2 regions of the Burkholderia aenigmatica genome follow, and region 2 is predicted to be linked to the other one. Evidence: riboswitches for the same ligand, from Rfam matches in the RefSeq annotation. Region 2 holds a riboswitch; the other holds the start of a gene.

Region 1 (15,551 bases), on a different replicon from region 2:
TTCTTGCTGTCGGCGCGTTCGTTACCCCCGCCTTTGCCGCCGGCGACATGGCCGGCATGGACATGTCCGGCATGAAGATGTCGTCGGGCGGCGCGGGCGAGTCGAATGCCGCGCTGACCGACGCTGAAGTGAAGAAGGTCGATGCCGCGAGCGGCAAGATCACGCTGAAGCACGGTGCGCTCGAGAACGTCGGGATGCCACCGATGACCATGGCGTTCAAGGCGAAGGACGCCGCGATGCTCGAACACGCGCGTGCGGGCGACAAGGTCAAGGTACGGATCGAGAAGGTCGACGGCACGCTGACGATCGTCAAGCTGGTGAAGGCGTCCTGACCTGAGGATGCGCCGGTGCATCGCCCGCCCGTGAACCGGGACGGCGGTTGCACCGGCGCCGCGCATGTCGAGCCGGAAGCGGCTCGTGCGGCGGCGTTAGACGGCGCACGACGGGTTGGATACAGCTCGGCATGGGATCGGCATCTATATTTCAACAATGCTTGAAATGTCGAAATGATGGCGCTATCCTTCGCGCCATGGACTCCAATCTCGTCGTGCGCGCCCTGGGCGCGCTTGCTCATGAAGCGCGCCTGGCCATCTTCCGCGCACTGGTCGTGGCCGGGCCCGAAGGGCTGTCGGCCGGTGCGATCGCCCAGCAGATCGGGCTGTCGCCATCGAGCCTGTCGTTCCATCTGAAGGATCTGTCGCACGCCGATCTGGTCACTGCGCGTCAGGACGGCCGGTTCATCTATTACGCGGCGAATTTCGAATCGATGAGCGGGCTCATCGGGTTCCTGACCGAGAACTGCTGCGCCGGCGCTGCCTGTGGCGTACCGGCCGCACCCGACTGTTGCGGAGGCGGCGCATGACCGGCTCGAACGTTGCCCGGCCGCAAGCCGTGGTGGCCCCGCCCGCCATCGGATTCTTCGAGCGCTACCTGACCATCTGGGTCGCGCTTTGCATTGTGCTCGGCATCGCGCTGGGCCTGGCGCTGCCGGAACTCTTTCAGCGCATCGGCCGCATGGAATACGCGCAGGTCAACCTGCCCGTCGGACTGTTGATCTGGGTGATGATCGTGCCGATGCTCGTCAAGGTCGACTTCGGCGCGTTGCATGAGGTTCGGCAGCATGTGCGGGGGATCGGCGTCACGCTCGTCGTGAACTGGCTCGTCAAGCCGTTTTCGATGGCGTTGCTCGGCTGGCTGTTCATCCGGCACCTCTTCGCGCCGCTGCTGCCGGCCGACCAGATCGACAGCTATATCGCCGGCCTGATCCTGCTGGCCGCCGCGCCGTGCACGGCGATGGTGTTCGTGTGGAGCCGGCTGACGGGCGGCGATCCGCTGTTCACGCTGTCGCAGGTTGCCCTGAACGACAGCATCATGGTGATCGCTTTCGCACCGCTGGTCGGCCTGTTGCTGGGGATGTCCGCGATCACGGTGCCGTGGGCGACGCTGCTCACGTCGGTCGTGCTCTACATCGTCATCCCGGTGATCCTCGCGCAAGTGTGGCGCAGGCTGTTGCTCGCCAGGGGGCAGGCGGCGTTCGACCGCGCGATGGCGAAGATCGGCCCGTGGTCCATCGCCGCGCTGCTGGCCACGCTGGTGCTGCTGTTCGCGTTCCAGGGCGAGGCGATCCTGAAGCAGCCGCTGGTGATCGCGCTGCTCGCGGTGCCGATCCTGATCCAGGTGTTCTTCAACGCGGCGCTCGCCTATGGGCTCAATCGCGTCGTCGGCGAGAAACACAGCATCGCTTGCCCGTCGGCGTTGATCGGCGCGTCCAACTTCTTCGAACTGGCCGTGGCGGCCGCCATCAGCCTGTTCGGCTTCCACTCCGGTGCAGCGCTCGCGACCGTCGTCGGCGTGCTCATCGAAGTGCCGGTCATGCTGCTCGTCGTGCGCATCGTCAACCGTTCGAAGGGCTGGTACGAGTGCGCGTGACATTATTCAGGAATCCGGAAATGACCGACATCACGATTTATCACAACCCCGATTGCGGCACGTCGCGCAACACGCTGGCGATGATTCGCAACACGGGCGTCGAGCCTCGCGTCGTGCTTTATCTGGAAACGCCGCCGGGGCACGAGGCACTGCGCGCGCTGATCGCGGCGATGGGCGTGCCGGTACGCGACGTGCTGCGGCGCAAGGGGACACCCTATGAAGCGCTCGATCTCGACAATCCGAAATGGAGCGACGACGATCTGATCGGTTTCATGGTCGCTCACCCGATCCTGATCAATCGCCCGATCGTCGTCACCCCGCTCGGCACGCGGCTGTGCCGCCCGTCCGAGCAGGTGCTCGATATCCTGCCCGATCCGCAGAAGGGGCCGTTTGCGAAGGAAGACGGTGAAATCGTGATCGATGCGGAGGGCAAGCGTGTCTGACTACCTGAACGATCTGCCGCAACTCGACGCCACGCTGTTTCGCATGCCGGACGCGAGCCGGCTGCAACCCGCGCAGCCGTCGACGCATCCGCCTCGAATCGTGCTGCTCTACGGGTCACTGCGCACGCGCTCGTTCAGCCGGCTGCTGGTCGAGGAGGCGGCGCGGCTGCTGACGGCCATGGGCGCCGAAGCAAGGATCTTCAATCCGGCCGGACTGCCGTTGCCTGACGATGCGCCGGACAGCCACCCGAAGGTGGCGGAGTTGCGCGAGCTCGTGCAATGGTCGGAGGGCATGGTGTGGTGCTCCCCCGAGCGGCACGGCGCGATGACCGGCGTGATGAAATCGCAGATCGACTGGATTCCGTTGTCGGTCGGCGCGGTACGGCCGACGCAGGGCAAGACGCTGGCGGTCATGCAGGTCAGCGGCGGATCGCAATCGTTCAACGCGGTCAACCAGATGCGCGTGCTCGGGCGCTGGATGCGCATGCTGACCATTCCGAACCAGTCGTCCGTCGCGAAGGCGTTCATGGAATTCGGCGACGACGACCGGATGAAACCGTCCGCGTATTTCGATCGGGTCGTCGACGTCATGGAGGAGCTGGTCAAGTTTACGCTGCTGACGCGCGACGTCGGCGCGTACTTGACCGATCGCTACAGCGAGCGCAAGGAAAGCGCCGAACAACTGTCGCAGCGTGTAAACCAATCGCGAATCTGAGCCGCTTTCCGGTGGGCGGCGCGATGAGGCGTCGCTCCCGCCGGCGCGGCGGGAGCATGCTCTACGCGCGAGATGGGCACGATCAGCGCGCCAGCGTCATGAACAGATAACCCGCATAACCGGCGCCATTCGCCAGCAAGGCCCAGATCGCGAGCCCGCGCGTGCGCGCATTGAAGCGCAGCCACGCTGCCGCCGCGAGTGTGATGATCACGCCGGTCAGCACTTCGGGCCGTGGCTCCCACGGCGTCAGCATGATGCCGATCGCCGGCAGCAGCGTGCCCTGGAACACCATCGCGCCGGTGATGTTGCCGAACGCGAGCGTGTCCTTCTTGCGGCGGATCCACAGCACGCTGTTGACCTTCTCCGGCAACTCCGTCGCGATCGGCACGATGATCAGCGACAGCAGCAGTGCCGAGACACCGAGCACGTGCGACACGCCTTCCACGCCGTGAATGAAACCCTTCGCACCGCCGACCAGCAGCGCGAGGCCGAGGAGCAACTGCAGCGCAATCGTCGCGAGGGTGGTCGGCAGGCCCAGGCGTGACAGGAACATCTTGTGCGGCGCTTCGGTGCCGTGCCCGGCATCGACGAGCTGGTTCGACGCGCGGAACGTCATCACGACATACATCACGTAGATGCCGACCAGCATCGCGGCGAGCAGCGCGCGCACGGCCCAGTTGTGATGCGGGACGAACATCGCGGCGGTGGCCAGCGAGAACGCGGCGAGGAAGTAGTTCAGGTCGCGCACGAAGCCCGTGCGTTCGGGCGCGATCGTGCCGCGCAGCCCGCGCGAGCGGATCACCGCGAGCGTCATCAGGAAGGTGGTGAGCGTCGCGAGCATCAGCGGCGCGCCGAGAATCGCGCCGACGCCGATCTCCTCGTTCACGGTCTGGTTCGCCGTGCCCCCGGCGAGCGCGAGCAGCGGCACCATCGTTTCGGGCAGCGCGGTGCCGACGGCCGCGAACAGCGAGCCGGTGACGCCTTCGGAAATCTTCAGGCGTTCGCCGAGATGTTCGAGCGCATTGGTGAAGACCTCGGCGGCGACGAGGATGACGATCAGCATGAACGCCAGTTCGAGGAACATGAAGGTCATGCGGCACCTCCGCAGGCATGCGCGCGGACGGCGGCGAAACGCGGGGAAAAGGCGGTGGGGAACATGGGGACTCCGTGGTCGGACGCTGACGAACCATGGCGCATCCGACGACGTCCGACCAGGAACGACGCGATGCACCCATGGTCTCGCCAAGCCGATCAGGCTGAACGCGCCACGGCCGCAGGCCGAGTGTGTTGACGGCGTTCGCTTTCCGGGGATGGAAAGCAGGCTACTCCCCAAAGACGAAGGGCAGTCTAGCCGAGCGGATTGCTTTCGACAAGCCTTCATCTCAAAAAAATATACCCCTCTCCCCTATAGGGGAAACCTTCCGGATTTATACTCCCCCCCACTATCCAGGAGTCAGTCGTCGATGAGTCATACCGTTCGTGAAAAACAGAAGCTGCTGAACCGCGTGCGCCGTATCAAGGGCCAGGTCGAGGCGATCGAGCGCGCGCTCGGGGAGGAACGCGGCTGCAACGAGGTGCTGCAATTGATCACGAGCTGTCGCGGCGCGATGAACGGGCTGCTGGCCGTCGTGCTGGAGGACCACATTCGCGAGCACATGGTCGATGCACATGGGCCGGATGAGCACGAAGGCAGCGCGACCGAGCAGCTGATCGACGTGGTGCACAGCTATTTCAAGTGATCGGGGTGGAACATGGGCAATTTCACGAATGACGCGTTCGGCGCGGGGCACGACCATATCTTCCTCGGCGCGGCGCACGAGCAGAACGAGCGGCGGACGTGGATGGTGATCGGCCTGTGCGCGGCGATGATGGTGGCCGAGATCGTCGGCGGCACGCTGTTCGGATCGCTGGCGCTCGTCGCCGACGGGCTGCACATGTCGACACACGCAGGCGCAATGCTGATCGCAGCGCTGGCCTACACCTATGCGCGCAGGCACGCCGACGATCCGCGCTTCGTGTTCGGCACCGGCAAGCTGGGTGACCTGGCCGGGTTCACGAGCGCGATCGTGCTCGCGATGATCGCGATCCTGATCGGCTACGAGGCCGTCGCGCGATTCCTGTCGCCGGTGCCGATCCATTTTGGCGAGGCGATTCCGATCGCGGTGCTCGGCCTCGCGGTCAACCTGGCGAGCGTGTGGCTGCTGAGCGGCGGCCATCACGGGCATGATCACGGCCACCATCATGGGCATGGCCACGGCCACGGCCACGGACATGGGCACGCACACGGCGATCACGCCGATCACGCGGACGAAGCCATGAGGGTCTTCTCGACAGCCGGCGTGTTCGACGTATCGGTGTTCGAGGACGGCGTGCCGCCGGTGTTCCGGATCGCGCCGGCAACCGGCGAGTCGAGCCTCGACGGGGTGTCCGCCTCGATTACGACCGTTCGCCCCGACCAATCGCGACAGCATTTCACGATGGTCGCGCGCAACGGCTTCCTGGAATCGCGAGAGACCATTCCCGAGCCCCATGCGTTCGATGCGATCGTGACGCTGAACGGCAACGAGCACGCGCTGACGTTCGTCGAACACGATCATCACGAAGGCGCGCACGCTGCCGCCGCCCGCGATCACAACATCCGGTCGGCCTACGTTCACGTGATCGCCGATGCCGCGGTGTCGGTGCTGGCGATCATCGGGCTGCTGCTCGCACGTGCGTTCGGCTGGGTCTGGATGGATCCGCTCGCGGGCATCATCGGCGCGCTCGTCATCGCGAACTGGTCGTACGGGCTGATGCGCGATACGGGCGGCATCCTGCTCGACGTCAACGTCGATCGCAAGCTGGCGGAGCGTGTACGCCAGGCGATCGAGGCGTTTGGCGACAAGGTCAACGATCTCCACGTGTGGCGTGTCGGTCCCGGGCACATGAGCGCGATCGTGTCTGTCGAGACATTCGACGCGGCGCGTGACGCGCGCTTCTACCGTGCGCTCGTTGCGCGATTTGACGGCGTTTCCCACGTGACCGTCGAAGTGATGGCGTCGGCGAAGGCGGCCTGATCGTGGCCGTGAAATCGCCGTGCGTCGAGCTGTGCGCGTTCGACGGCCGCACCGGATTCTGCGTGGGCTGCCTGCGCACGCGTGACGAGGCGCGCGACTGGAAGAAGATGACCGACACTCGCCGGCACCAGATACTGAACGATCGCGTGCGCCGGCAAGCGAAGATCCGGCGCGACACGGGGAAATAGCGTGCTCGCGTGACGGCCGGCACGTGCGGTCGTGTCACTGGACTGCAGTAGTATCACCGGCATCCAGTGTCAGGATTCCTGAACCGGGAGCGACCCATGCAGACCGAACCGTCGACCGGCATTCTTCGCCAGATTCCTCGCAGTGTCTGGGTGCTGGGCTGCGTCAGCCTGCTGATGGACGTGTCGTCGGAAATCATCCACAGCCTGTTGCCGATGTTCCTGATGGCAGGGCTCGGCGCGAGCGCGACCGCGATCGGCGTCATCGAGGGGATCGCCGAAGCGACAGCGCCGGTCGTCAAGATGTTCTCCGGCACGCTCAGCGACTACCTGCGCAATCGCAAGTGGCTGGCGGTCGCCGGATACGGGCTCGGCGCGCTCAGCAAACCGTTGTTCGCCATCGCGCCGACGATTGGCATCGTGGTGACGGCACGGATCGTCGACCGGATTGGCAAGGGAATCCGTGGTGCGCCGCGCGATGCGCTGGTGGCGGACGTCACACCGGTCCACTTGCGCGGTGCCGCCTACGGGCTGCGACAGTCGCTCGACACGGTGGGGGCGTTTCTCGGGCCGCTTCTGGCCGTCGTCATCATGCTGATCTGGCACGACGACTTCCGTTTCGCCTTCTGGCTCGCCGTGATTCCGGGCATGCTGGCCGTGGCGCTGCTCGCGTTCGGTATCGACGAGCCGGCGCGTGCGCCAGGCGAGCCGCGTGTCAACCCGATCCGCCGCGATGTCGTGAAGCAACTCGGTGCGCGCTATTGGTGGGTCGTCACCGTCGGCGCCGTGTTCGCGCTGGCCCGCTTCAGCGAGGCGTTCCTGGTGCTGCGCGCGATGGGCAGCGGCGTGCCTGTCGCGCTCGTACCGCTCGTGATGGTAGCGATGAACGTCGTGTACGCACTGTCGGCCTATCCGTTCGGCAAGCTCGCCGACACGACGAGCCACACGAAGCTGATGACGGCCGGGCTCGTCCTGCTGATCGCTGCCGATATCGTGCTTGCGCTTGGCGCGCATTGGGGAACCGTCCTGGTCGGTGTCGCGTTGTGGGGGCTCCATATGGGGATGACGCAGGGGTTACTCGCGACGATGGTCGCGCATGCCGCGCCGTCCGAATTGAGAGGCACGGCGTTCGGCGTGTTCAATCTGCTCAGCGGCGTCGTGACGCTCGTATCGAGTGTCGTCGCGGGCATCCTGTGGGACCGGGTGGGCGCCGCGGCTACGTTCTACGCAGGAGCAGTGTTCAGCGCGGTGACCATCATGTTGCTCGTCTGCATTCGCACGTCGTTCGCCGCCGTTCAGGATCGCTAGCCGGAAGGCGGCGAACGGTCTAGCTATCCGTGTCGCGCGGAAAATAAAGCGCAAACGTCGTGCGCCCGTCGCGGCTCGCGACCTCGACCTTGCCGCGATGCAGCTCCATGATCGACTTGACGATCGCGAGCCCGAGCCCTGCATTGCGCGCGGCGCCGTGCCGCGACGAATCGATCCGGTAGAAGCGTTCGAAGATCTTGTCGACCTGCTCGGGCGGAATCGCGGCGCCGCGATTCGTGACTTCGACGACCGCGTAGCTGCCTTGCGCCGAAACCGCCAGCTCGATCGTCGACGCGGCCTCCGCATGTTCGAGCGCGTTCGACGCGAGGTTACTGACGGCGCGCCGGAACAGCGTCGCGTCGGCGACGACCGGCGCTTCGCCATGCACGTCGATGCGCACGCCGGCTTCGTCGGCCAGTGCCTGGAAATACGACGCGAGCCGGCGCAGCTCGCTGCCGGCGTCGAGCTCGGCGGTCTTCAGGTGCTGCCGCGCATTGTCGGTGCGCGCGAGAAACAGCATGTTCTCGATCATCCGCTGCAGCCGTTCGCATTCCTCGATGTTCGAATCGATCAGCGCTTCGTATTCCTCGGTCGTGCGCGCGCGCGACAGCGTGACCTGCGACGAGCTGATCACGTTGGCGAGCGGCGTGCGCATGTCGTGCGCAAGATCGGAAGAGAATTGCGACAGCCGCACGAACGCGCGTTCGAGGCGATCGAGCATCCGGTTGACCGACGTCGCGAGTTCACGCAGCTCGACCGGGCCGCCGCGCGCGTCGAGCCGCGCGTTCAGGTTGTGCGCCTCGATGCGCGACGTCTGCCGGCCGAGGCTCTCGACCGGGCGCAGGCCGCGCGATGCGACTGCGTAGCCGAGCGCGCCGACCAGCAGCGCGCCCATGGCCGCCGCGAGCCAGATGTCGACGCGATAGCTTTCGAGCAGCGACTGGCGATCGGTTGCCGTGCGTGCAAGTGCGACCTGGATCGCGTCGCCGGACGGGAGTGTGGCGCGTGCGTAGACGCAACGCGACGTGCCGATGCCGGGCGGCGAGCAGGTGAACGGCCCGCTGGCTCTATCGGCCGGATGCGGTGCTGCGATCACCGACGCCAGCGTATTCCCGGCTTCGTCGGAATGCTCGACGATCGCGCGGTTCTGCGCATCGTAGATGCCGAGATACACGCCCGGGTGCGACAACAGCACCTCATGAAACACGGCGGGATCGGCACGCAGCGCGGCGATCGATCCGCTCGCGTGCGCGAGTTGCAGGAACTGGTTGAGCTTGCCGGAGATCTCGATATCGTCGCGCCGCGTCAGCTCGGCGGACAGCGAGCGATACAGGTACGCGCCGGTCAGTGCGAACACGAGCGCGGCGACGACGGCGAACGCGAGCGTCAGGCGCCGCAGCAGCGAATACGAGCCGGGGCTGCGCGTCACGAACGATCCTCGAGCACGTAGCCCATTCCGCGGATCGTGTGGATCAGCTTCTTCTCATAGGCGTTGTCGATCTTCGCGCGCAGGCGCTTGATCGCCGCATCGACGACGTTCGTGTCGCTGTCGAAATTCATGTCCCAGATCTGCGACGTGATGAAGGTGCGCGTCAGCACTTCGCCCTCGCGCTCGGCGAGCAACTGCAGCAGCGCGAATTCCTGCGCGGTCAGGTCGATGCGGGTGTCGGCACGGCGCACGCGGCGGCGGATCAGGTCGACTTCGAGATCGGCGACCTGCAGGAGGTCGCGCACGTTGCGCGGCGCGCGCCGCAGCAGCGAGCGGATGCGTGCGAGGAACTCGGCATACGCGAACGGCTTGAGCAGGTAGTCGTCGGCGCCCAGTTCGAGCCCGGCGACCTTGTCCTCGATCGCCTCGCGCGCCGTGAGCAGCAGCACGGGCGTCTGCTTCTGCGCGCGCAGCCGCTTGAGCACCTCGAAGCCATCCAGTTCCGGCAGCATCACGTCGAGCACGACGAGATCGAAATCCTCGTGCAGCGCGAGGAACAACCCGTCCTTGCCGTTTTCCGCGACGTCGACCGTGTAGCTCGCCTCCATCAGCCCTTTCCGGAGGTACGACGCCATCTTCGGTTCGTCTTCGACTATCAGTATCCGCATGGTGAGGCAGGCTGTCCGTGATTCATCCGTGATTCCAGCCGGTCAGTGTAACGCCAGAGCTTACGGCGCCGCGCGTGCGCGAAGGATGACCGCGGGATGACGGAATTGTCATGAAACGCCGGTCATGTTTCGGCCATGTCGTCGTCACCGCGGCGGCGATAAGCTGCGGCCGTCGTGTCCCCGGAGCGCGCCGTCGCGGCGCTGCGCCGGCACATCCGGTCGTTGCCTGCGTGATTCCGCATCCATGTCGTACTGGCGCAAATTCGTCCTCGTCGTGCTGCTGGCGCTGAGCCTGCCGATCCAGTCGTTCGCGGCTGTGTCGATGGCATGCGCGGGCGCGGTCGTCGCCATGCCGCATGCGGAAGGCGGGGCGAGTGCCGTTGAAGCAGCGCCACATGCAATGCCGAGCGCGCAGGGTGGCCAGCATCGGCACGAACACGACGATCATGCGCGACATACACAGCCGTGCTCCGCGTGCGGGTCCTGCTGCTTGGGCACCGGCATGGCGGATCTCCCCGCGATGTCCGTCACGTCGAGTATCGGTATCGCGATCGTCTCTTTCGCACCGACGCCGGTCGTCGTGTCGTTCCTGACCGGCGGCATCGACCGGCCGCCGCGCCGGCATCTCGTCTAGACCCTGCCCGCGGCCCCGACCGGCCGCGCTCTGCAATCCGCTCCGGCGGCGGCATCACGCCCGCCGGACGACTCACGACGAGACCCATTCATGCGATTGATTACTGCGGCGCTGCTTGGCGCGGCGGCCCTCGTGCCGTCGCTCGCGCCTGCGCAAACCCCGCTGCCCGATCCGGCGGACGCCGCCGTGGCGGTGCCGGATGTGACCGTGACGTCAGCATTCGACGGCTATCGGCCGTATCGGGACGAAGAAGGCCCGGGCTGGAAACAACTGAACCGTGACGTGATGGAGCGGCCCGCGAAAGGACGTACGACGGGCGGCGCGGCCGGAAGCGGCGCCGCGCATTCGAAGCACGGAGGCGCCGCGCCATGACGATGCTTGCGATATCGCCGAGGATCGGCGCGGCTGCGGCCGTGCTGGCCTTCCTCGCGGGCTGCACGACGTTCTCGAAGGACGGCGGGTTCGACGCGGTGTCGTCCGCCGCGTCGGAACGCATCGGCAAAGACGCGGTCGTGGTCAAGACCGACGCCGACCGCGAAGCCGTCGACAAGCGGACGAAGGAACTGCTGGCCAAGCCGCTGTCGATGGACGACGCGGTGCAGGTCGCGCTGCTGAACAACCGTGGGTTGCAGGCGTCCTACGCGGAACTGGGGCTGTCGGAAGCCGATCTCGTCCAGGCGGGCCGGCTGCCGAACCCGCGCTTCGCGTTCAGCCGCACACGCGCCGGCGACGGCGAGCTGACGCTCGGCCGCACGTTCTCGGCGAACGTGTTCGCGCTGCTGACGATGCCGCTCGCGACGAACATCGAACGCCGCCGCTTCGAGCAGACCAAGCTCGAAACAGCCGACGCGATGCTGAAGGTCGCAGCCGACACACGCCGCGCGTACGTCGAGGCCGTTGCCGCCGAGCAGGCCGCGAACTACGCGCAACAAGTGCGCGATGCCGCGAGCGCGGCCGCCGAACTCGCGCTGCGCATGCGGCAGGCCGGCAACCTCAGCCGCCTCGATTACGCGCGCGAACAGGCGTTCCATGCCGATGCGGTCGCGCAGCAGGCGAAGGCGCGCCAGCAGGCTGTGGCCGCGCGCGAGAAGCTCACGCGCGCGATGGGCCTGTGGGGTGAACGCACGCGGTACACGCTGCCCGAGCGCTTGCCCGACCTGCCGAAAACGCGGCCGAACCTGCCCGATCTCGAACGTTTCGCGATGAGCAACCGTCTCGACATCCAGGCCGCGAAGCTGCAGACGCAGGGCGTCGCGTCGTCGCTCGGACTCAGCAAAGCCACGCGCTTCGTCAATGCGGTCGATCTCGGCTACGTGAACAACTACGAGACCGGCAAGGGCCACGAGCACGGCTACGAGATCAGCGTCGAGATTCCGCTGTTCGACTGGGGCGGTGCGAAGGTCGCGCGGGCCGAGGCCGTCTACATGCAGTCGGCGAACCGGCTCGCGAAGACGGCGATCGATGCGCGCTCCGACGTGCGCGAATCGTATGCGGCGTACGTGACGAGCTACGACGTCGCGACCCACTATCGCGACGAAGTCGTGCCGCTGCGCAAGACGATCTCGGACGAGCTGCTGCTGCGCTACAACGGGATGCTCGCGAGCGTGTTCGAGCTGCTGACCGATGCGCGCGAACAGGTGGGCGCGGTCAACGGCTACATCGATGCGCTGAAGGACTACTGGCTCGCCGAAACCGATCTGCAGATGGCCGTCGGGGGCCGGTTGCCGTCGCCGGGCGCGACGCCATCTACCGAACCCGAAGCCACTTCAAACGCCGACGCTGCACCGCAGCCGGCTTCCACTCCCGCGGCGCAACCGGCGTCCGCGACGCAACCGCATCCGGAAGGTCATTGACATGGTGTCCCGTCGACAATTTCTCAGCGGCTCGGGCGCCGCGCTGCTTGGTGCGGCGATGGTCAGCAAGGCCGGCGCCGCGTCGCTGCCCGAAGCGCCCACGATGGCGAAAACCGCCACGCAGCCGCCGCTCGTGCCGCCGAACGGCCGCCCATACACGCCCGTCGCGACGCTGAACGGCTGGACGCTGCCGTGGCGGATGAAGAACGGCTGGAAGGAATTCCACCTGACGGCCGAGCCCGTCGTGCGCGAGATGGCGCCGGGCATGAACGCGAACCTGTGGGGCTACAACGGCCAGTCGCCGGGCCCGACGATCGAGGCCGTCGAGGGCGACAAGGTGCGCATCTTCGTGACCAACCGGCTGCCCGAGCACACGACGATCCACTGGCACGGGCTGCGGCTGCCGAACGGGATGGATGGCGTCGGCGGCCTCACGCAGCCGCATATCCCGCCCGGCAAGACTTTCGTCTACGAGTTCCAGCTGCAAGCGCACGGCACGTTCATGTACCACCCGCACGCCGACGAGATGGTGCAGATGGCGATGGGGATGATGGGCATGTTCATCGTGCATCCGAAGGACCGCGGCACGATGCCGGTCGATCGCGACTTCGTGTTCCTGCTCGCCGCGTACGACATCGAACCGGGCAGCTACACGCCGCGCGTGAACGAGATGACGGACTTCAACATGTGGACCTTCAACTCGCGCGTGTTCCCGGGCATCGATCCGCTGCCGGTGCGCGCGGGCGACCGCGTGCGGATTCGGTTCGGCAACCTGACGATGACGAATCATCCGATCCACCTGCACGGCTACAGCTTCGAAGTCGCGGGCACCGACGGCGGCTGGATTCCACCGGCCGCGCGCTGGCCGGAAGTGACGGCCGATGTCGCGGTGGGCCAGATGCGCGCGATCGAGTTCACCGCCGATCGTCCGGGCGACTGGGCGTTCCATTGCCACAAGTCGCATCACACGATGAATGCGATGGGCCACCAGGTGCCGAACCTGATCGGCGTGCCGCAGAAGGATCTCGCGAAGCGCATCGGCAAGCTCGTGCCCGACTACATGGCGATGGGCAGCACGGGCGGCGCGATGGGCGGCATGGAGATGCCGCTGCCCGACAACACGCTGCCGATGATGACGGGCACGGGCCCGTTCGGGCCGCTGGAGATGGGCGGCATGTTCACGGTCTGCAAGGTGCGCCAGGGGCTCGGCCGCAACGACTATCGCGATCCGGGCTGGTTCAGGCATCCGAAAGGCACCGTCGCGTACGAGTACACCGGCGAACTGCCGGACGGCTGAGCAGCAGCATGCGGCGGCTGCACGCAGGCGGCCGCCGGTTTCATTTCATTCACTGGGAGTCGACACGATGAAGAAGGGACTGGTTCTGATGGCAATGGGCGGTGCGCTGGTGTTTTCCGCGGCGTCTTACGCGGCCGGCGACATGGCCGGCATGGACATGAGCGGCGGCGCGAAGCAGGAAGCCGCGGCGCAACAGGGCATGTCGCACGGCGAGATTCGCAAGGTCGACACGGCCACCGGCAAGCTGACGATCAAGCACGGCCCGCTGGAAAACCTCGGGATGGACGCGATGACGATGGTGTTCAAGGTGAAGGACCCGGCGATGCTGTCGCAGGTGAAGGCCGGCGACAAGATCGACTTCGTCGCGGAAGACGTGGACGGCGCGCTGACCGTCGTCGAGCTGAAGAAGCCGTGACGCGGAGCGTGAACATGAAGATCCCGAACCTCGCACGGCTGGCCGCGTGTGCCGTGGCCGGCGCGATCGTCGCGGCCGCACCGGTTGCGGCGTTGGCGCACGGCAAGCTGGAAAGCGCCGCACCGGCGACGGGCAGCACGGTCGATACGGCGCCCGACACATTGCGGCTCACCTTCAACGAAGACCTCGAACCGGCGTTCAGCTCGGTGAAGGTATCGGATGCGAACGGCAACGCCGTCACGCAGGCAAAGGCGAAGATCGATACGGCGAACCCGCGCGTGATGACGCTCGCGATGCCGAAGCTCGCGCCCGGCGCGTACACGGTGCAGTGGGCGGCGATGACGGCCGACGCGCATCGCACGAAGGGCACTTTTACGTTCAGGGTGAAGGGATGAACGACGGCCTTGTCGGCCTCCTGCGGCTCGTGTCGGTGGCGATCCAGAACGCCGGGTTCGCCGTCGTCGTCGGCGCGCTGCTCGGCAGCCACTGGCTCGCGCGTGGTGCGTCGGCGTGGCAGCACGGCATCGGGCGGCGGCTCGTTGCGACGCTGCGCATCGCGTCGGTCGTATCGCTGGTCGCGAGCGTTACCGCGTTCTGGGCGCATTGCGCGCTGATGAGCGAGGTGTCGTTGCTCGAAGCGGGGCCGGCCGTCTGCGCGATGCTCGCGGGCACCGGGTTCGGTCATGCGTGGCTGGCTGGTGCGGTGTTCATGCTCGTCGTCGTGGCGCTGTCGTTCGTCAGGCGCGCGAACGAGTCGCGCTTGCCGTTCGCGATGTGGGCCGCGCTCGCCTGCGTCGCGCTCGCACGCAGCAATGGCGGGCATCCGGTGGATGCCGGATGGTTCAGCGTGCCGGTGTGGATCGACTGGCTGCATCTGCTGGCGATCAGCGCGTGGGTCGGGCTCGTGCTCGTGACGGCATTCGGCGTGATGCCGAGGCTGTCCGCGATGCCCGCGAACGAGCGCACGACCGGTGCATCGTTCGTGCAGTCGCTGTCCGATGCGTCGACCTACGCATTGATCGTGCTGTTCGCGACCGGCGCGTACAACGGCTGGCGCGGCGTCGATACGCCCGCCAATCTGATCGCATCGACGTACGGGCAGATCCTGCTGCTGAAGTTCGCGCTCGTGCTCATCGCGGCGGCGCTCGGCGGACACAACCGCTTCTTCGGGATGCCGACGTTGCTGGCTGCGCTGAAGGATCCGGCCGCGTCGATGCCGGCCAGCGCGTTGAAACGGTTCGGCACGGTGTTGCGGATCGAGGCGGTGGTGCTCGGCGGCGTGCTGATGGTCGCGGCCGTGCTCGTGTCGAGCGCGTTGCCGGGCACGGTGTAGCGCGTCGGCGCGACGCTGTGGCAGCGAACGCGCGCGGGGCAATCGTCACGGGCACGGCGGATTTTCATCAGACGATTTCCCCGCTTTTTCAGGCGTAAACGCGCGCTCGACGGCGATCGCAGCGCGATAACGACAATTACATCAACCTGTCTTTCAATTACCAAAAACTGTCATTGAGCGCCGCTAAGCTTTCGCCACCCTCACAACCGGGATTCCCCGTCATGCGCTCGACAATCCGCCTCATCACCCCGCTATTGCTGCTCCCGACGCTCGCCGCGCCGGTTTT
Region 2 (15,551 bases):
GTGATGCGCTGACCGGCACGGTCGAACAGCCGGCGCGCACGCGCCGCCACGATCCGGCCGAACACCGACCACGGCGTGTCGCTCTGCTTCAGATAGGCCGGCGGCGCATTCTGCGCGCTCGCGGGCGGCGGGCGCGGCGTGTCGAAGTCGGGTTGTGCACCGAACCCCGGCGGTGGCGTGCCATGCTTCGGCGGCACGGCAGCGGCAGCGCCATCGATGGCGGCACCCTTGGCACCGGGCGCACCCGGCTCGGACGCAGCCGTCACCGGCGACGCGCCGTCCGCAGCGACGTGCTGCGCGGCGGCCTGGGCGGCCGGCGCATCGGGCGCTTTCGCCGGATCGGTACGAGGAGAATCGGAAGAAACGGAGGAGGTGCCGGGCAGACCGGCCGGGGAAGGCGTGTTTTCGTTCATGACGATGGTCTGGTACGTCGCTCACGCGTATGGATAAACGAGGATTCATTATGCTTCAGCGCACGATCGAGCGGCAAACCTGCAACATCCTGTCGATATTGTTGCAAGTTGGCGGCAAACCGCGCCGGGGCGCGTCCCCGTTCACGTGCGCGTGACGCCAATGCCGTGTGGTCGGTACTGGACACCAGTGATATATCACAATAATATCCAGACATCGCTCACGCTTCCCGGTCTCCCGCGCCATGATCGCGCCCCGCCCGGCCACCGCGCCGCCTCCCGCATGAATGCCCTGACCGACGTCACCCGCGACCGGCCCGCCGCACCGGCGGCCAGCCTCGCCGACCGCGCGTACGCGCTGATCCAGCGCGACATCATCACGATGCGCCTGAAGCCCGGCGCCGCCCTCAACGAAGCCGACCTCGTCGCGCGCACCGGGATCGGCCGCACGCCGGTGCATCAGGCCGTCCATCGGCTCGTGCTCGAAGGGCTGCTGTCCGTGATGCCGCGCAAGGGATTGATGGTGCAGCCGCTGTCGCTCGACGACATCGTCGCGGTGATCGACGTGCGGCGCATCAACGAGGCGCACTGCGCGGAACTCGCCGCGCGCCATGCCACGCCCGACGATCTCGCCCGCCTGGCCGCGCTGCTCGACGACGGACAGGCCTGCGTCGACACGCACGACGTCGAGGGCATGATGGAACTCGACCGCGCGTTCCACCAGGCGATCGCCGCGGCTGCGCGCAATGCGGTCCTCGCCGAGATCCTGCGCGCGCTGCACGAGCGCTCGCTGCGCTTCTGGTTCGTCACGCTGTCCGAACCTCACCATCTCGCCGACGTCCAGCACGAGCATCGCGAACTGTTCGATCGGCTGTCCGCGCGCGACGCCGCCGGCGCGCGTGAAGCCGTCGAAAGCCATATCGATTCGTTCCGCTCCACGCTTCTTCAACATCTTCGTCCCTGAGCCGCCATGACCACTTTCACGCCCTTCCCCCCGCTCGCCCAGCTCGCCGCCGACCTCGCCGCCGGCCGGACCACGAGCCGCGCGCTCGTCGACACCGCGCTCGACCGGATCGCCGATCCGTCGGGCCAGGGCGCGGTCGTCTTCACCGAAGTCGATGCCGACAACGCGCGCGCAGCCGCCGACGCGCACGACCGGCTGCGCGCCGCGGGCACCGTGCTGTCGCCGCTCGCGGGCATTCCCGTGTCGGTCAAGGACCTGTTCGACGTTGCCGGCCAGGTGACGCGCGCCGGTTCGCGCGTGCTCGACGGCGCACCGGCCGCACAAACCGATGCGGTCGCCGTCGCGCGGCTCAAGCGGGCGGGCGCGGTGCTGGTCGGCCGCACCAACATGAGCGAGTTCGCATTCTCGGGGCTCGGACTGAATCCGCACTTCGGCCATCCGCGCTCGCCGTACCACCGCGACGTGCCGGGCGACGCGCGGATTTCCGGCGGCTCGTCGTCCGGCGCGGCCGCATCGGTCGCCGACGGGATGGCCGCGGTCGCGCTCGGCACCGATACGGGCGGCTCGATCCGCATTCCGGCCGCGCTGTGCGGGCTGACGGGCTTCAAGCCGACCGCGAGCCGGATCCCGACGCAAGGCGGCGTGCCGCTGTCGACGACGCTCGACTCGTTCGGCCCGATCGGCCTGACGGTCGCCTGCTGCGCGCTCGTCGACCGGATGCTCGCGGGCCTCGAACCGCACGTGCCGGCCGCCCGGCCGCTCGAAGGCGTGCGGCTCGGCGTGCTGACGAACTACGTGACCGATGGCGTCGATGCCGACGTCGCAGCCGCGCTCGACGCCGCGCTCAAGCATCTCGAAGCCGCCGGCGCGATCGTCACGGAAGTACGCTTCCCGGCGCTCGACCGGTTGCCGGACATCAACCGCTTCGGCTTCTCGCCGATCGAGGCCTATGCGTGGCATCGCCCGCTGCTCGACAAGCACCGCGACCAGTACGACCCGCGCGTGCTCACGCGGATCCTGAAGGGCGAACCCGCGAGCGCGGCCGACTATCTCGACCTGCTCGCCGCGCGCACGGCGATGCTCGACGAAGCCGCGCACACGGTCTGGTCGCGCTTCGATGCGCTCGTCTCGCCGACGGTGCCGGTCGTGCCGCCGCGCATCGCCGAACTCGAAGCGGACGACGCCGCGTTCACGCGCACCAACGCGCTGATCCTGCGCAACCCGAGCGCGTTCAACTTCCTCGACGCGTGCGCGCTGTCGCTGCCCTGCCATCCGCGCGATGCCGCGCCGGTCGGGCTGATGCTCGCGGCCGCACCGCATCGCGACGACGCGCTGCTCGCGATCGGCCAGGCGGTCGAGGCCGTGCTGAACACGATCCGCTGACCGCAGCCAATCGACCGCCGGCGGACAGCGCGCGCGGTGCGGCAGGTTGCCGCACGCGCGCTGTCAGTTTCGTGCCAGACCGTTCGCGCTAAAATCGCGCGATTGTTTTCCGGACCGACCCACGAGGAACCCCGCCGACATGAACGACTACACGCTCGCCATCCGCCGCGAACGCCGCCTGCTGATGCTGCTCGGATGGGTGTGCATCGCCCTGCTGGCCGGTGCGCTTTACCTGCAGTACGTGAAGAACGAAGATCCGTGCCCGCTGTGCATCATCCAGCGCTACTTCTTCTGCGCGATCGGAATCTTCGCGTTCCTGGCCGCCGGGATCCGCAACTGGCGCGGCGTCTGGGTGCTCGAGCTGCTGATCGCGATCGCCGCGGCCGGCGGTGTCGGCACGGCCGCCCGGCATCTGTCGATCCAGATGAATCCGGGCTTCAGCTGCGGCTTCGACACGCTGCAGCCGATCGTCGACAGCCTGCCGCCCGCGCAGTGGTTCCCCGGCATGTTCAAGGTCGCCGGGCTGTGCGAGACCGTCTATCCGCCGATCTTCGGCATCCTGCTGCCCGGCTGGTCGCTGATCGGCTTCGCCGCGATCCTGATCGCCGTCGTCGCGAGCCTCTGGCGCCATCGCCGCAAGCTCGTGGCCTGACCGGCCGGTTTCGCACCGGCCGGCGCGCGGCCCGCTCGCCCGGGCCGCACACCGCCGACCGGTGACCGCCCGGCCCGGGAGCACTCGCCGGCCCAACCCGGCGGGCCGCACCCGAGCAGCCGCGCCCGGGCGGCCCTGCCTAGGCAGCCCCGCTTGGCCGGCCCCGCGTAAACACCTACTCCGCCGCCGCCCGGCAATCCGGGCGAACGCGCATCGCGCGACTTCCGCGCCCAGCCCCGCCACGCGTGCGTTTCGGCCCGACGTGCATGCGTCGGCGCCCCGATCCCGCGCGGCGGGCCTATGATCGACATGATCGCCTCCTGATAGCCCGGATCACCGCCCCGCGATGTTCCCGTCGCCTTGCGGTGCTATCTTCGGGACTGGATGGCGATCTACGTGCGCGAGGCCAGGCGGTCTCACCACCCCTGCGTAACGCGCGCCCGATCCGCAATGTCGACTGGATTCATCATGACAACGCACACCATCCGCATCCGTCACCCTCATGGCGTCCGCCCATCCGGCGGTGCCGTCCGCGCGCGCCGTCCGCGCGCTGCCGCCGCACCGCATCGGCCGTGCGGCCGGCCCGCCCCGCTCCCGTCCGTCATCGTTGCCACCACGCCCGCCAGCCCGCGCCGCGTGTCGTGCCGCGTCGTCCCGAACGGAGCGTGCTGATGGAAGCCTGGCTCGGCGATCTGCAGCAACTGCTCGCGCATGGCGAAGCGGCCGTGCTCGTGACGGTCGCGCACACCGACGGCTCCGCGCCGCGCGAAGCCGGCACCAAGATGCTCGTCACGCGCGACACGGCTCGCCACACGATCGGCGGCGGACATCTGGAATGGAAGGCGATCGAAATCGCACGGCACCTGCTGAAGGATGGCGCGCACGTGCCGCACGCGCGCCGGCTCGAACGGCTCGCGCTCGGCCCGAGCCTCGGCCAGTGCTGCGGCGGCGCCGTGGTGCTCGCGTTCGAGCGGCTCGACGTCGGCGATCTCGGCTGGATCATGTCGCTCGCGAAGCGTGTCGCGGCCGGCGCCGCGACCGTGCGTAGCGTATCATTCGGCCCCTCGCCGGGCGCGCCGCTGTTGAGCGAGCCCGAATCGGAAGCCGCGCGTGCCGACTGCCTGCTGTGGGAAACCGGCGGCGTGTCGCTGATGACCGAAACGATCGCGCCGTATGCGTTCCCCGTCGTGCTGTTCGGCGCCGGGCACATCGGCACCGCGCTCGTGAAGATACTGGCGACGCTGCCGTGCCACGTGCGCTGGATCGACGGGCCCGATGCGGTGTTCCCGCCGGCCGACGTGCTCGCCGGCATCGGCAACCTCGCGATCGAGGCGGCCGCCGCCCCGGCCGACGCGGTCGACGCAGCACCGCCGCAGTCCTACTTCGTCGTGATGACGCACGACCACGCACTCGATTTCGTGCTGGCCGAGCGCATCCTGCGGCGCGGCGACTATGCGTACTTCGGGATGACCGGTTCGCACGCGAAACGCGTGCAGTTCGATCATCGCCTCGCAGCCATCGGCATCGACCCGGCCCAGGTCGAGCGGATGCGCTGCCCGATCGGTGTCGAAGGCATCATCGACAAGGCGCCCGAAGTCATCGCGATCTCGGTGGCTGCGCAATTGCTGCAGGCCGTCGAGGCAAACGCGAATGCGTCCGCGCAGGCTTCCCCCACCTACTGACCGACCAAGAACGACGCCATGACCCCGACATTCAAGGACAAGATTGCCCGCGCGCCGAAAGCGGAGCTGCACATCCATATCGAAGGCTCGCTCGAGCCCGAACTGATTTTTGCGCTCGCGCAGCGCAACGGCGTGAAGCTCGCGTACGACTCGATCGACGCGCTGCGCGCCGCGTACGCGTTCACCGACCTGCAATCGTTCCTCGACATCTATTACGCCGGCGCGAGCGTGCTGCTGACCGAGCAGGATTTCTACGACATGACGGCCGCGTACTGCGAACGCGCGCTCGCCGACAACGTCGTCCATACCGAACTGTTCTTCGATCCGCAGACGCACACCGAGCGTGGCGTGCCGATCGAGACGGTGGTCGCGGGCATCGAGCGCGCACTCGCCGATGCCGAACAACGCGGGCTGTCGAGCAAGCTGATTCTCTGCTTCCTGCGCCACCTGTCCGAAGAGGACGCGCTCGCGACGTTCGAATCCGCGCTGCCGCTGTTCGAGCGCTATCGCCATCGCCTGATCGGCGTGGGCCTCGACTCGTCCGAGCTCGGCCATCCGCCGACCAAGTTCGCGCGCGTGTTCGAGAAGGCACGTGCGCTCGGGCTGAAGCTCGTCGCGCACGCAGGCGAGGAAGGCCCGCCCGCATACATCTACGAAGCGCTCGACGTGCTGAAGGTCGACCGGATCGACCACGGCGTGCGCAGCATCGAGGACGCGGCACTCGTCGAGCGCCTCGCGAAAACGCGCACGGCGCTCACCGTCTGCCCGCTGTCGAATCTCAAGCTGTGCGTGTTCGACGACATGGCGAAGCACACGCTGAAGGCGCTGCTCGATCGCGGCGTCGCCGTGACGATCAACTCCGACGATCCGGCCTATTTCGGCGGCTACGTCAACGAAAACTACTTCGCGACGGCCGAAGGGCTGCAGCTCACGGATGCCGAAGTCCATGCGGTGATCCGCAACGGCTTCGAGGCGTCGTTCATCGAACCGGCGCAGCGCGACGCGCTGTTCGCGCGCCTCGACGCGTACTGGCACGCCGCGTGACGGCCGGCATCGAGGAACGCTAGACAGATGAAACACGGCAACGGCATCCGCTTCGCGACCACCGGTTCGGCCTCGTGCCGAAGCGGTCGCGCGCGTGCCTGCGCGGCGACGGCACCGTTCGCCGCCGCGCGCTCATGCCTGCCGGCGCGGTTTGCCGTTTCGTTCGCCGCCGCACCGGTCGCGAGCGCAATGGCTGCGAGGTCCGCCGGCAACCACTCGCTGGCGGCTTCGGCCGCCACGTTCGCCCGCGCCATCGCATCCGGTCGTGCGGCACGCAGCGTGCCGCACCCGCTCGCCAGGCGCCATCCCGCCCTCGTGCGGCGTCGCTCGTTTTCTTCTGTTCGCCTTACCTTGATGCAGGACCATTCGTCATGACGCAAACCGCTTTTCGTTCCCAGCTGCTGACCTTCAACGGCGACCCGGCGCAATCGAGCCAGGCCGCGAACTACGAGACCGACGGCCTCCTGATCGTCGACGACGGCAAGGTCGTCGCGGCCGGCCCGTACGCGCAGCTCGCCGCGACGCTCGCGCGCGACGCGATCGTCCATGACCTGCGCGACAAGCTGATCGTGCCCGGCTTCATCGACACGCACATCCACTATCCGCAGACGGACATGATCGCGTCGCCGGCACCGGGCCTGCTGCCGTGGCTGGACAAGTACACGTTCCCGACCGAGCGCCAGTTCGGCGATCCCGAGCACGCACGCGAAGTCGCCGACTTCTTCGTCGACGAACTGCTCGCGTGCGGTACGACGAGCGCGCTCGTCTACTGCACCGTGCACAAGCAGTCGGCCGATGCGCTGTTCGCGGCGAGCGACGCGCGCGACCTGCGGATGATCGCAGGCAAGGTGCTGATGGACCGCAACTGCCCCGAATTCCTGCGCGATACCGCGCAATCGGGTTATGACGACAGCGCCGAGCTGATCGGCCGCTGGCATGGCAAGGGCCGCCAGATGTACGCGCTCACGCCGCGCTTCGCGCCGACGTCGACGGAAGCACAGCTCGAGGCGTGCAGCGAACTCGCGCGCCGCCATCCGGACGTGTTCGTGCAGAGCCACGTCGCGGAAAACGTCGACGAGGTGAAATGGGTGGCCGAGCTGTTCCCCGGCCATCGCAGCTATCTCGACATCTACGACCGCTACGGGCTGCTGCGTCCGCGCGCCGTGTACGGCCACTGCATCCACCTCGACGACGAGGACCGCCGCCGGATGGCCGAGACGCGCACCGTCGTCGCGCACTGCCCGACGTCGAACTTCTTCCTCGGCAGCGGGCTGTTCGATTTCGACAAGGCCGGCGAATACGACGTGCCCGTCACGCTCGCGACCGACGTCGGCGGCGGCACGTCGTTCTCGATGCTGCAGACGATGAACGAAGCGCACAAGGTCGCGCGGCTGTCGGGCCACCACCTGACCGCGACGCGGATGTTCTGGCTCGCGACGGCCGGCGCCGCTCAGGCACTCGACCTCGCCGATACGGTCGGCACGCTCGCGCCGCGTACCGAAGCCGACTTCGTCGTGCTCGATCCGCAGGCCACGCCGCTGCTCGCGCGCCGCACGAAGCGCGCGGATTCGCTCGAGGAGCTGCTGTTCGCGTTCGCGCTGCTCGGCGACGACCGCGCGGTGTACCGCACCTATGCGGCCGGCAAACTCGTCCACGAGCGCGGCGCGGCACGCCGCCCTGCCGCGTAACGGCCTGCCCGGGGGCTCGTCCCGGCACACGCGGGCACGCGCGGGCATTCGCCGCCGCGCGTGCCGGGCCGCCGAGGATTGCCGTATCCCGATCCCGCCCCGACTCCGGGCGCCGCGCCGCCCGATCGCTTTCCCGCGCGCAACGCGCCGTGCTAGAATTCGCCGCTCATTGGGGAGTAGCCGCTCCGCTCGATGTCCCGCGCCCCCGGCGCGCATCGTGACGGAGGCGTCCGTCAACAGACTTGGCCGTATGGCCATGGCGGGCGCAGCCACGTTGGCCTGGCGAGACCGATGGTTCACAGTGCGCCGCATCAGGGCCCGGCGCGCCGTGGATCGTCGCTCGCACGCACAACACCGGCCCGTGGAACCCCATCCGTGTCCCAAGCCTTCCTGATCTCCACCGGCGCCGTCGCGCTCGCTGAAATCGGCGACAAGACCCAACTGCTTTCCCTCGTACTGGCCGCGCGCTATCGCAAGCCGATGCCGATCATTCTTGGCGTGCTCGTCGCGACGCTCGTGAACCACGGTTTTGCCGGCGCGCTCGGCGAATGGCTCGGCGCGCTCGTCACGCCGTCGATCATGCGCTGGGCGCTCGCGTTCTCGTTCATCGCGATGGGGTTGTGGATCCTCGTGCCGGACAAGCTCGATGCCGACGAAGCCAATGCCAACCGATCGCGGCTCGGCGTGTTCGGTGCGACCCTCGTCGCGTTCTTCCTCGCGGAAATGGGCGACAAGACGCAGATCGCGACCGTCGCGCTGGCCGCGCGCTTCCAGGACTACATCGGTGTCGTGGCCGGCACGACGTTCGGGATGATGCTCGCGAACGTGCCGGCGATCCTGCTCGGCGACCGCTTCGCTCACCGCCTGCCGACGAAGCTCGTGCACGGGATTGCGGCCGTGCTGTTCGTCGTGCTCGGCGCGCTCGCGCTGCTGGGCATCGGGGTCTGACGGGAAGGAAGATGGCGGGCGCGGCCGGACGGCCGCGCCGGGACTGACGCCGCGCTACTTCGCGGCGGCTGCGCCTGAAGCGGGCGCCGCAGGCACCGCTCGCTCGTTGGCAGCCGGCGCCGCCGGGCCGCCGCGCTTGTCGACCGGCAGCCGCACCGTGCGGACCGCGCCGTTCGCCAGCGGGAAATCGGCGAGCGCGCTGCGCGCGAGGAACGGCATGGCATACAGCAGCGCGCCGTTGTCGCCGGTCGTGCGCGCGGTCACGTTGTAGACCTCCTTGCCCGTCGCGCGCTCGGTGATTCGGATGCCGAGCGTGTAGTCGAACACCTGATAGGTCTGCGCGACATAGCCGGCCGGCATCGGCCCCCAGGGGCCCCACGGTCCCCAAGGCCCCCACGGCCCGCCCCGCCAGTACGGCCCCGGGCCGGCGAACCACGGGTCGTAGTAGACCGGCTGCGGCACCGTCACGAGATCGCTGCCGACCCCGTACGTCAGTCCGACGAGATAGCGGGCCTGCGCGGCCGGCGCCTGCCGGAACGCATACGTGGACAGCTCGTTCGCCACGATCGGTTCGTAGGTCGACTGCTCGATGCTGTGCTTCTGCGCATCGGTGCGCGTGAACGCATAGGTGCGTGTCGCGTCGCTGCCGCTCCAGTCGGAGAAGGCCGTGACCTGGGTCGTCACGTAGCTGGTGCAGCCGGTCAGCAGCGCCACGCACAGCACCGCCGCCCAGCCCGCACCGCGTTGAATCCATTCGCGTTTCATGTTGATCCTCTTCGATCCGTCACCCGTTCGTCGCACCGCGCGAACCGCAACGGGATGCCGATAATACGCGGACTCCCGAAACCGGTAAAAAGTTCGCCCGGCACGCGGCCGCAAGCCTTTGTACAATGGCCCGGTTCGCCCGGCCCGTGCCACGGGCGCGTCCCCCATTCCACCGATCTCGACGACCATGTCCGACAACGCCTCCTCCACCGTGATCCGCCGCGCCGACTACACGCCGCCGGCCTTCCTCATCGATTCCGTCGCGCTCGAATTCGATCTCGCGCCGGCCCGTACGATCGTCAGGAATACGATGCGCGTGCGCCGCAATCCGGACGCCGCGCCCGCGCCGCACCTGGAGCTGATGGGCGAAGCGCTCGAATTCCTCGGCGCATGGCTGGATGGCGCGCCGCATGACGCCGTGCGTGCGCACGAACACGGGCTGACCGTCGAGAACGTCCCCGATGCATTCGAGCTGACGCTCGAAAGCGCCTGCGCACCCGACCAGAATACGACGCTGTCGGGCCTCTATGTGTCGAGCGGCAACTTCTTCACGCAGTGCGAAGCCGAGGGTTTCCGCCGCATCACCTACTTCCTCGACCGCCCGGACGTGATGGCGTCGTACACGGTGACGCTGCGCGCCGACAAGGCCGCCTACCCGGTGCTGCTGTCGAACGGCAACCTCGTCGATTCCGGCGACCTGCCCGACGGCCGCCACTTCGCGAAGTGGGAAGACCCGTTCCGCAAGCCGAGCTACCTGTTCGCGCTGGTCGCGGGCAAGCTCGTCGCGATCGAGGAAAAGATCACGACCGGCTCCGGCAAGGAAAAGCTGCTGCAGGTGTGGGTCGAGCCGGCCGATCTCGACAAGACGCGTCATGCGATGGATTCGCTGATCCACTCGATCCGCTGGGACGAGAAGCGCTTCGGCCTCGAGCTCGATCTCGACCGCTTCATGATCGTCGCGGTCGGCGACTTCAACATGGGGGCGATGGAAAACAAGGGGCTCAACATCTTCAACACGAAGTACGTGCTGGCGAACCCCGAGACCGCGACCGACACCGACTTCGCGAACATCGAATCGGTGGTCGGCCACGAGTACTTCCACAACTGGACCGGCAACCGCGTGACCTGCCGCGACTGGTTCCAGCTGAGCCTGAAGGAAGGCCTGACGGTGTTCCGCGGCCAGGAATTCTCGGCCGACATGGCCGCGGGCGACGACATCGAATCGGCGGCCCGCGCGGTCAAGCGCATCGAGGACGTGCGCGTGCTGCGCCAGCTGCAGTTCGCCGAGGATGCGGGCCCGATGGCGCACCCGGTGCGCCCGGAGAGCTACGTCGAGATCAACAACTTCTACACGATGACCGTCTACGAGAAAGGTTCGGAAGTCGTGCGGATGTACCAGACGCTGTTCGGCCGTGACGGTTTCCGCAAGGGGATGGACCTGTACTTCAAGCGCCACGACGGGCACGCCGTGACCTGCGACGACTTCCGTCACGCGATGGCCGACGCGAACGGGCGCGACCTCGCGCAGTTCGAGCGCTGGTACAGCCAGGCCGGCACGCCGCGCGTGTCGGTGCGCACCGCGTACGACGCGGCCGCGCGCCGCTATACGGTCACGCTCGCGCAGGGTTACGGCGACGCGTCGCCGGCCGCGCGCGAAACGCAGCAAGGGCCGCTGCTGATTCCGTTCGCGATCGGCCTGATCGGCCGCAACGGCCGCGACCTGCCGCTGCGTCTCGACGGCGAAGCCGCCGCCGCAGGCACGACGCGCGTGCTCGACTTCACCGACACCGAGCAGACCTTCACGTTCGTCGACGTGCCGGAACAACCGCTGCCGTCGCTGCTGCGCAACTTCTCGTCGCCGGTGATCGTCGAGTACGACTACAGCGACGACGACCTCGCATTCCTGCTCGCGCACGACAGCGATCCGTTCAACCGCTGGGAAGCCGGCCAGCGCCTCGCGACGCGCGCGCTGCTGACGCTCGCCGCGCGCGCCGCCGCGAACGAGCCGCTCACGCTCGGCGAGAACTTCGTTGCCGCATTCCGCCGCGTGCTGACCGACGCGACGCTGTCGCCGGCGTTCCGCGAACTCGCGCTGACGCTGCCGTCGGAAACCTACCTCGCCGACCAGATGGCGGAAGCCGATCCGGCCGCCGTGCATCGCGCGCGCCAGTTCGTGCGCCGTCAGCTCGCCACCGCGCTGCGCGCCGACTGGCTCGCCGCCTACGAACAGCACCAGACGCCCGGCGCCTACGAGCCGACGCCGGAGGCGTCCGGCCACCGCGCGCTGAAGAACCTCGCGCTCGCGTATCTCGCCGAGCTCGAGAACCCGGCCGATGCCGTGCGCCTCGCGACCGCGCAATACGACGCGGCGAACAACATGACCGATCGCGCGGCTGCCCTCGGCGCACTGCTATCCGCCGCGGCGGCCGGCGCGAACGAACCGGCCGAGCACGCGCTCGACGACTTCTACCGCCGCTTCGAGAAGGAAGCGCTCGTGATCGACAAGTGGTTCGCGATGCAGGCCGCGCAACGCGGCACGGCTGCGCAGCCGACGCTCGCAAAGGTTCGCAAGCTGTTCGCGCACCCCGCGTTCAATCTGAAGAACCCGAACCGCGCGCGTTCGCTGATCTTCAGCTTCTGCGCGGCCAACCCCGCGCAATTCCACGCGGCGGACGGCTCGGGTTATGCGTTCTGGGCCGAACAGGTGCTCGCGCTCGACGCGATCAACCCGCAGGTCGCGGCGCGCCTCGCCCGCTCGCTCGAACTGTGGCGCCGCTTCACGCCGGCGCTGCGCGACCGGATGCGCGAAGCCCTCGAGCAGGTCGCCGCCGGTGCGAAATCGCGCGACGTGCGCGAGATCGTCGAGAAGGCGCTCGCGTAACGCCATCGCCCGCATCGCGCCCGCGCGAGACAGCCGGTGCCGCCAATCGCGGCACCGGCTTTTTTATTGTGTGAGCACCGCGTGAACCGGGCGCAATCGCGGGGCCCGACCGCGCCGCCTGCCGCCGCGGCAAAGCGCATCTCGCCCGCCCCCGCCACCGGAGACCAGGCCGGTTCGGCCGCCCGGCCATGTAACCGGACGAAAAAAGCCGGCGGCGCGAGAGGCGCGGCGGGTAAAATTGCGACCATTCAAGGATTCTTTGGCCTTTCGGAGTCTGTCATGTCCATTGCCCGCCGCACCACGCTGTCGAAGTTCCTGATCGAACAGCAACGTGAGACCAACAACCTCCCCGCCGACCTGCGCCTGCTGATCGAAGTCGTCGCCCGCGCATGCAAGGCGATCAGCTACAACGTGTCGAAGGGCGCGCTCGGCGAGGCGCTCGGCACCGCCGGCAGCGAGAACGTCCAGGGCGAAGTGCAGAAGAAGCTCGACATCCTGTCGAACGAGATCCTGCTCGACGCGAACGAATGGGGCGGCAACCTCGCCGCGATGGCGTCGGAAGAAATGGAAACGTTCTTCCCGATCCCGGCGAACTACCCGCGCGGCGAATACCTGCTCGTGTTCGATCCGCTCGACGGCTCGTCGAACATCGACGTGAACGTATCGATCGGCACGATCTTCTCGGTGCTGCGCTGCCCGGACGGCAAGCAGGCCACCGAGGAATCGTTCCTGCAGCCCGGCACGGAACAGGTCGCCGCCGGCTACGCCGTGTACGGCCCGCAAACGGTGTTCGTGCTGACGACCGGCAACGGCGTGAACTGCTTCACGCTCGACCGCGAAGTCGGCTCGTGGGTGCTCACGCAGAGCAACATGCAGATCCCGGCCGACACGCGCGAATACGCGATCAATGCATCGAACGCACGCCACTGGTACGACCCGGTCAAGCGCTATGTCGACGAACTGAACGCCGGCAAGGACGGCCCGCGCGGCGACAACTTCAACATGCGCTGGATCGCATCGATGGTCGCCGACGTGCATCGGATCCTGAACCGCGGCGGCATCTTCATGTACCCGGCCGACAAGCGCACGCCCGATCGTCCGGGCAAGCTGCGCCTGATGTACGAAGCGAACCCGATGTCGTTCATCGTCGAACAGGCGGGCGGTGCCGCGACGAATGGCACGCAGCGCATCATGGAAGTGCAGCCGACGGGCCTGCACCAGCGCGTCCCGGTGTTCCTCGGTTCGAAGAACGAAGTCGAGCGCGTGACGGGCTACCATCTAGAAAAGCAATAAATTTGCACTGCAGCACTAGACAGTATCGCGTGACGTTAGTACAATCGCGCCTCTCGATGTGACCCCAACGGGTCACATCGCAGTGAAACGAAGCGGGAAGTTTGCCGAGTCGATGAGTTTCGCGAAACAGCAGCAGCAAGCTGAAAAAAATTCGCAAAACCTATTGCTAAGGTTTCAGATTTCACCTTATAATTTCGTTTCTCTGATGCCGGTGTAGCTCAGTTGGTAGAGCAGCGCATTCGTAATGCGAAGGTCGTAGGTTCGACTCCTATCTCCGGCACCAAGTTATAAAGGGCTGACAAGCATGCTTGTCAGCCCTTTTCTCATTCCGGGCGCCGAATCGTGCGCTGCCCTTTTGTCCGCACCCGCTCCGCTTGCGGGCATCACCCGACTCCCGCGCCGCATCCCGCCGATTACAATCTTCGGATCACCCTGCCCTTTCCGAGCATCATGCGCACCTGGCGTCTCGAGCGACCGAACCTCACCGGGCAACTGGATGTATCGCGTGCGACGCGCCTCGTCGCCGCGATCGGCGGCAGCGAGCCGAACGCATTCGCGGCCGAAGTGCTGAGGCTGTTCGACGATGCGCTGTCGGTCACGCAATGCACGATCTTCGCGTACGAGTTCGGCAACCGCCCGCGCACGCTATCCGTCGCCGACCATCGCGGCGGCCGTTACCTGCGCGACGTCGCCGACACCTACGCGCGACACTTCTACGCGCTCGACGGCAACCAGAAGATCGTATCGAGCGCGCATCGCGGCTCGCGCCGCCACGATTTGCTGCTGCACCAGCAGGCCGGCGACGAGATCGATCATGAAGCGTATCGCGCGGCTTGCTATCGCGGCCCCGACGTGTCCGACCGTCTGTCACTGCTGATGCAGCCCAACGATGCGAGCTGGCTGTCGATCAACCTGTACCGCGCACATCGCAGCGGCGCGTTCCAGCCGCGTGAGATCGCGGAGATCGAAGCGCTCGCGCCGCTGATCGCGCAGGCCGCGAAGCATCACTACGCGCTCGCCGGTGCGGCGCAGATCGGTATCCCGCAACTGATGCTCGCGCGGCTACGCAGCGCATGCCCGGCGCTGTCCAAGCGCGAACTCGACGTGCTGCGCGGCGTACTCGAAGGCCAGACCGCGCACGAGATCGGCGAGACGATCGGCGTGAAGACGTCGAGCGTCGTCACGTACCAGAAACGCGCGTACCGGCGCCTGGGCATCTCGAGCCAGCGCCAGTTGTTCGCGCTCTGCCTGCAGCCCTGAACCGAACCGGCCGGTAATGACCGAATCGGGGTAAATCCCGGTCGGCTTGCCGTACCCGGAATGGGGACAGCGGATGTCCGCCCGGCTTCCATACTGCTTCGACTGCCTGCACGCGTTGCCGCGGCCCGCGTGCACGTCGAACCGCCCTCCCCTGGAAGCCAACGATGGATCTCGACTTCAAGCCCTACCCGTTCGTCGCCGCGCGCCATCCCGCGCATCTGCCGGCCTGCAACGACGGTATCGATACGCACCGGCATCGCGTGGCGATCGTCGGCGGCGGCCCTGTCGGCCTGGCCGTCGCGCTCGGCCTCGCGAACCACGGCATCCGCAGCGTGCTGATCGAGGCCGACGACGCGGTCTGCCACGGCAGCCGCGCCATCTGCATCTCGCGGCGCAGCCTCGAGATCATCGAGCGGCTCGGCGCGCTCGATGACTTCCTGCGCACCGGGTTGCCGTGGACCGGCGGACGCAGCTTCTACCGTCGCGACGAAGTGCTGCACTTCACGATGCCGCAGGACCACAACCAGAAGCTGCCGCCGATGATCAATCTCGCGCAGTATCACATCGAGCAATTCCTGCTC

What was found. A riboswitch is a leader RNA that binds a small molecule or an ion and turns the genes downstream of it on or off. The one in region 2 is predicted to bind manganese.
Region 1: another riboswitch for manganese. It lies ahead of ACN8ZM_RS28810 (sodium:calcium antiporter); the one in region 2 lies ahead of ACN8ZM_RS05235 (TMEM165/GDT1 family protein).

Annotation. Positions count from the first base shown of each region.
Region 1 covers NZ_CP184469.1:2,622,837-2,638,387, reverse strand. Annotated here, with positions in the region: gene ACN8ZM_RS28835 (copper-binding protein) at 1-332, shown strand, start outside; gene ACN8ZM_RS28830 (ArsR/SmtB family transcription factor) at 530-862, shown strand; gene arsB (ACR3 family arsenite efflux transporter) at 859-1,929, shown strand; gene arsC (arsenate reductase (glutaredoxin)) at 1,950-2,372, shown strand; gene arsH (arsenical resistance protein ArsH) at 2,365-3,087, shown strand; gene ACN8ZM_RS28810 (sodium:calcium antiporter) at 3,170-4,180, opposite strand; yybP-ykoY riboswitch at 4,262-4,430, opposite strand; gene ACN8ZM_RS28805 (metal/formaldehyde-sensitive transcriptional repressor) at 4,551-4,826, shown strand; gene dmeF (CDF family Co(II)/Ni(II) efflux transporter DmeF) at 4,839-6,143, shown strand; gene ACN8ZM_RS28795 (DUF1289 domain-containing protein) at 6,146-6,331, shown strand; gene ACN8ZM_RS28790 (MFS transporter) at 6,428-7,636, shown strand; gene ACN8ZM_RS28785 (heavy metal sensor histidine kinase) at 7,656-9,065, opposite strand; gene ACN8ZM_RS28780 (heavy metal response regulator transcription factor) at 9,062-9,733, opposite strand; gene ACN8ZM_RS28775 (hypothetical protein) at 9,978-10,367, shown strand; gene ACN8ZM_RS28770 (hypothetical protein) at 10,458-10,739, shown strand; gene ACN8ZM_RS28765 (TolC family protein) at 10,736-12,220, shown strand; gene ACN8ZM_RS28760 (multicopper oxidase family protein) at 12,222-13,517, shown strand; gene ACN8ZM_RS28755 (copper-binding protein) at 13,585-13,932, shown strand; gene copC (copper homeostasis periplasmic binding protein CopC) at 13,947-14,327, shown strand; gene ACN8ZM_RS28745 (copper resistance D family protein) at 14,324-15,265, shown strand; gene ACN8ZM_RS28740 (ExeM/NucH family extracellular endonuclease) at 15,487-15,551, shown strand, end outside.
Region 2 covers NZ_CP184468.1:1,098,126-1,113,676, reverse strand. Annotated here, with positions in the region: gene ACN8ZM_RS05275 (gamma-glutamyl-gamma-aminobutyrate hydrolase family protein) at 1-413, opposite strand, end outside; gene ACN8ZM_RS05270 (GntR family transcriptional regulator) at 694-1,374, shown strand; gene ACN8ZM_RS05265 (amidase) at 1,381-2,757, shown strand; gene ACN8ZM_RS05260 (disulfide bond formation protein B) at 2,897-3,409, shown strand; gene xdhC (xanthine dehydrogenase accessory protein XdhC) at 4,081-5,091, shown strand; gene ACN8ZM_RS05250 (adenosine deaminase) at 5,110-6,135, shown strand; gene ACN8ZM_RS05245 (hypothetical protein) at 6,163-6,510, shown strand; gene guaD (guanine deaminase) at 6,507-7,823, shown strand; yybP-ykoY riboswitch at 7,983-8,120, shown strand; gene ACN8ZM_RS05235 (TMEM165/GDT1 family protein) at 8,199-8,771, shown strand; gene ACN8ZM_RS05230 (DUF4136 domain-containing protein) at 8,826-9,536, opposite strand; gene pepN (aminopeptidase N) at 9,724-12,417, shown strand; gene ACN8ZM_RS05220 (class 1 fructose-bisphosphatase) at 12,697-13,710, shown strand; tRNA gene ACN8ZM_RS05215 (tRNA-Thr) at 13,918-13,993, shown strand; gene ACN8ZM_RS05210 (helix-turn-helix transcriptional regulator) at 14,161-14,970, shown strand; gene ACN8ZM_RS05205 (FAD-dependent oxidoreductase) at 15,135-15,551, shown strand, end outside.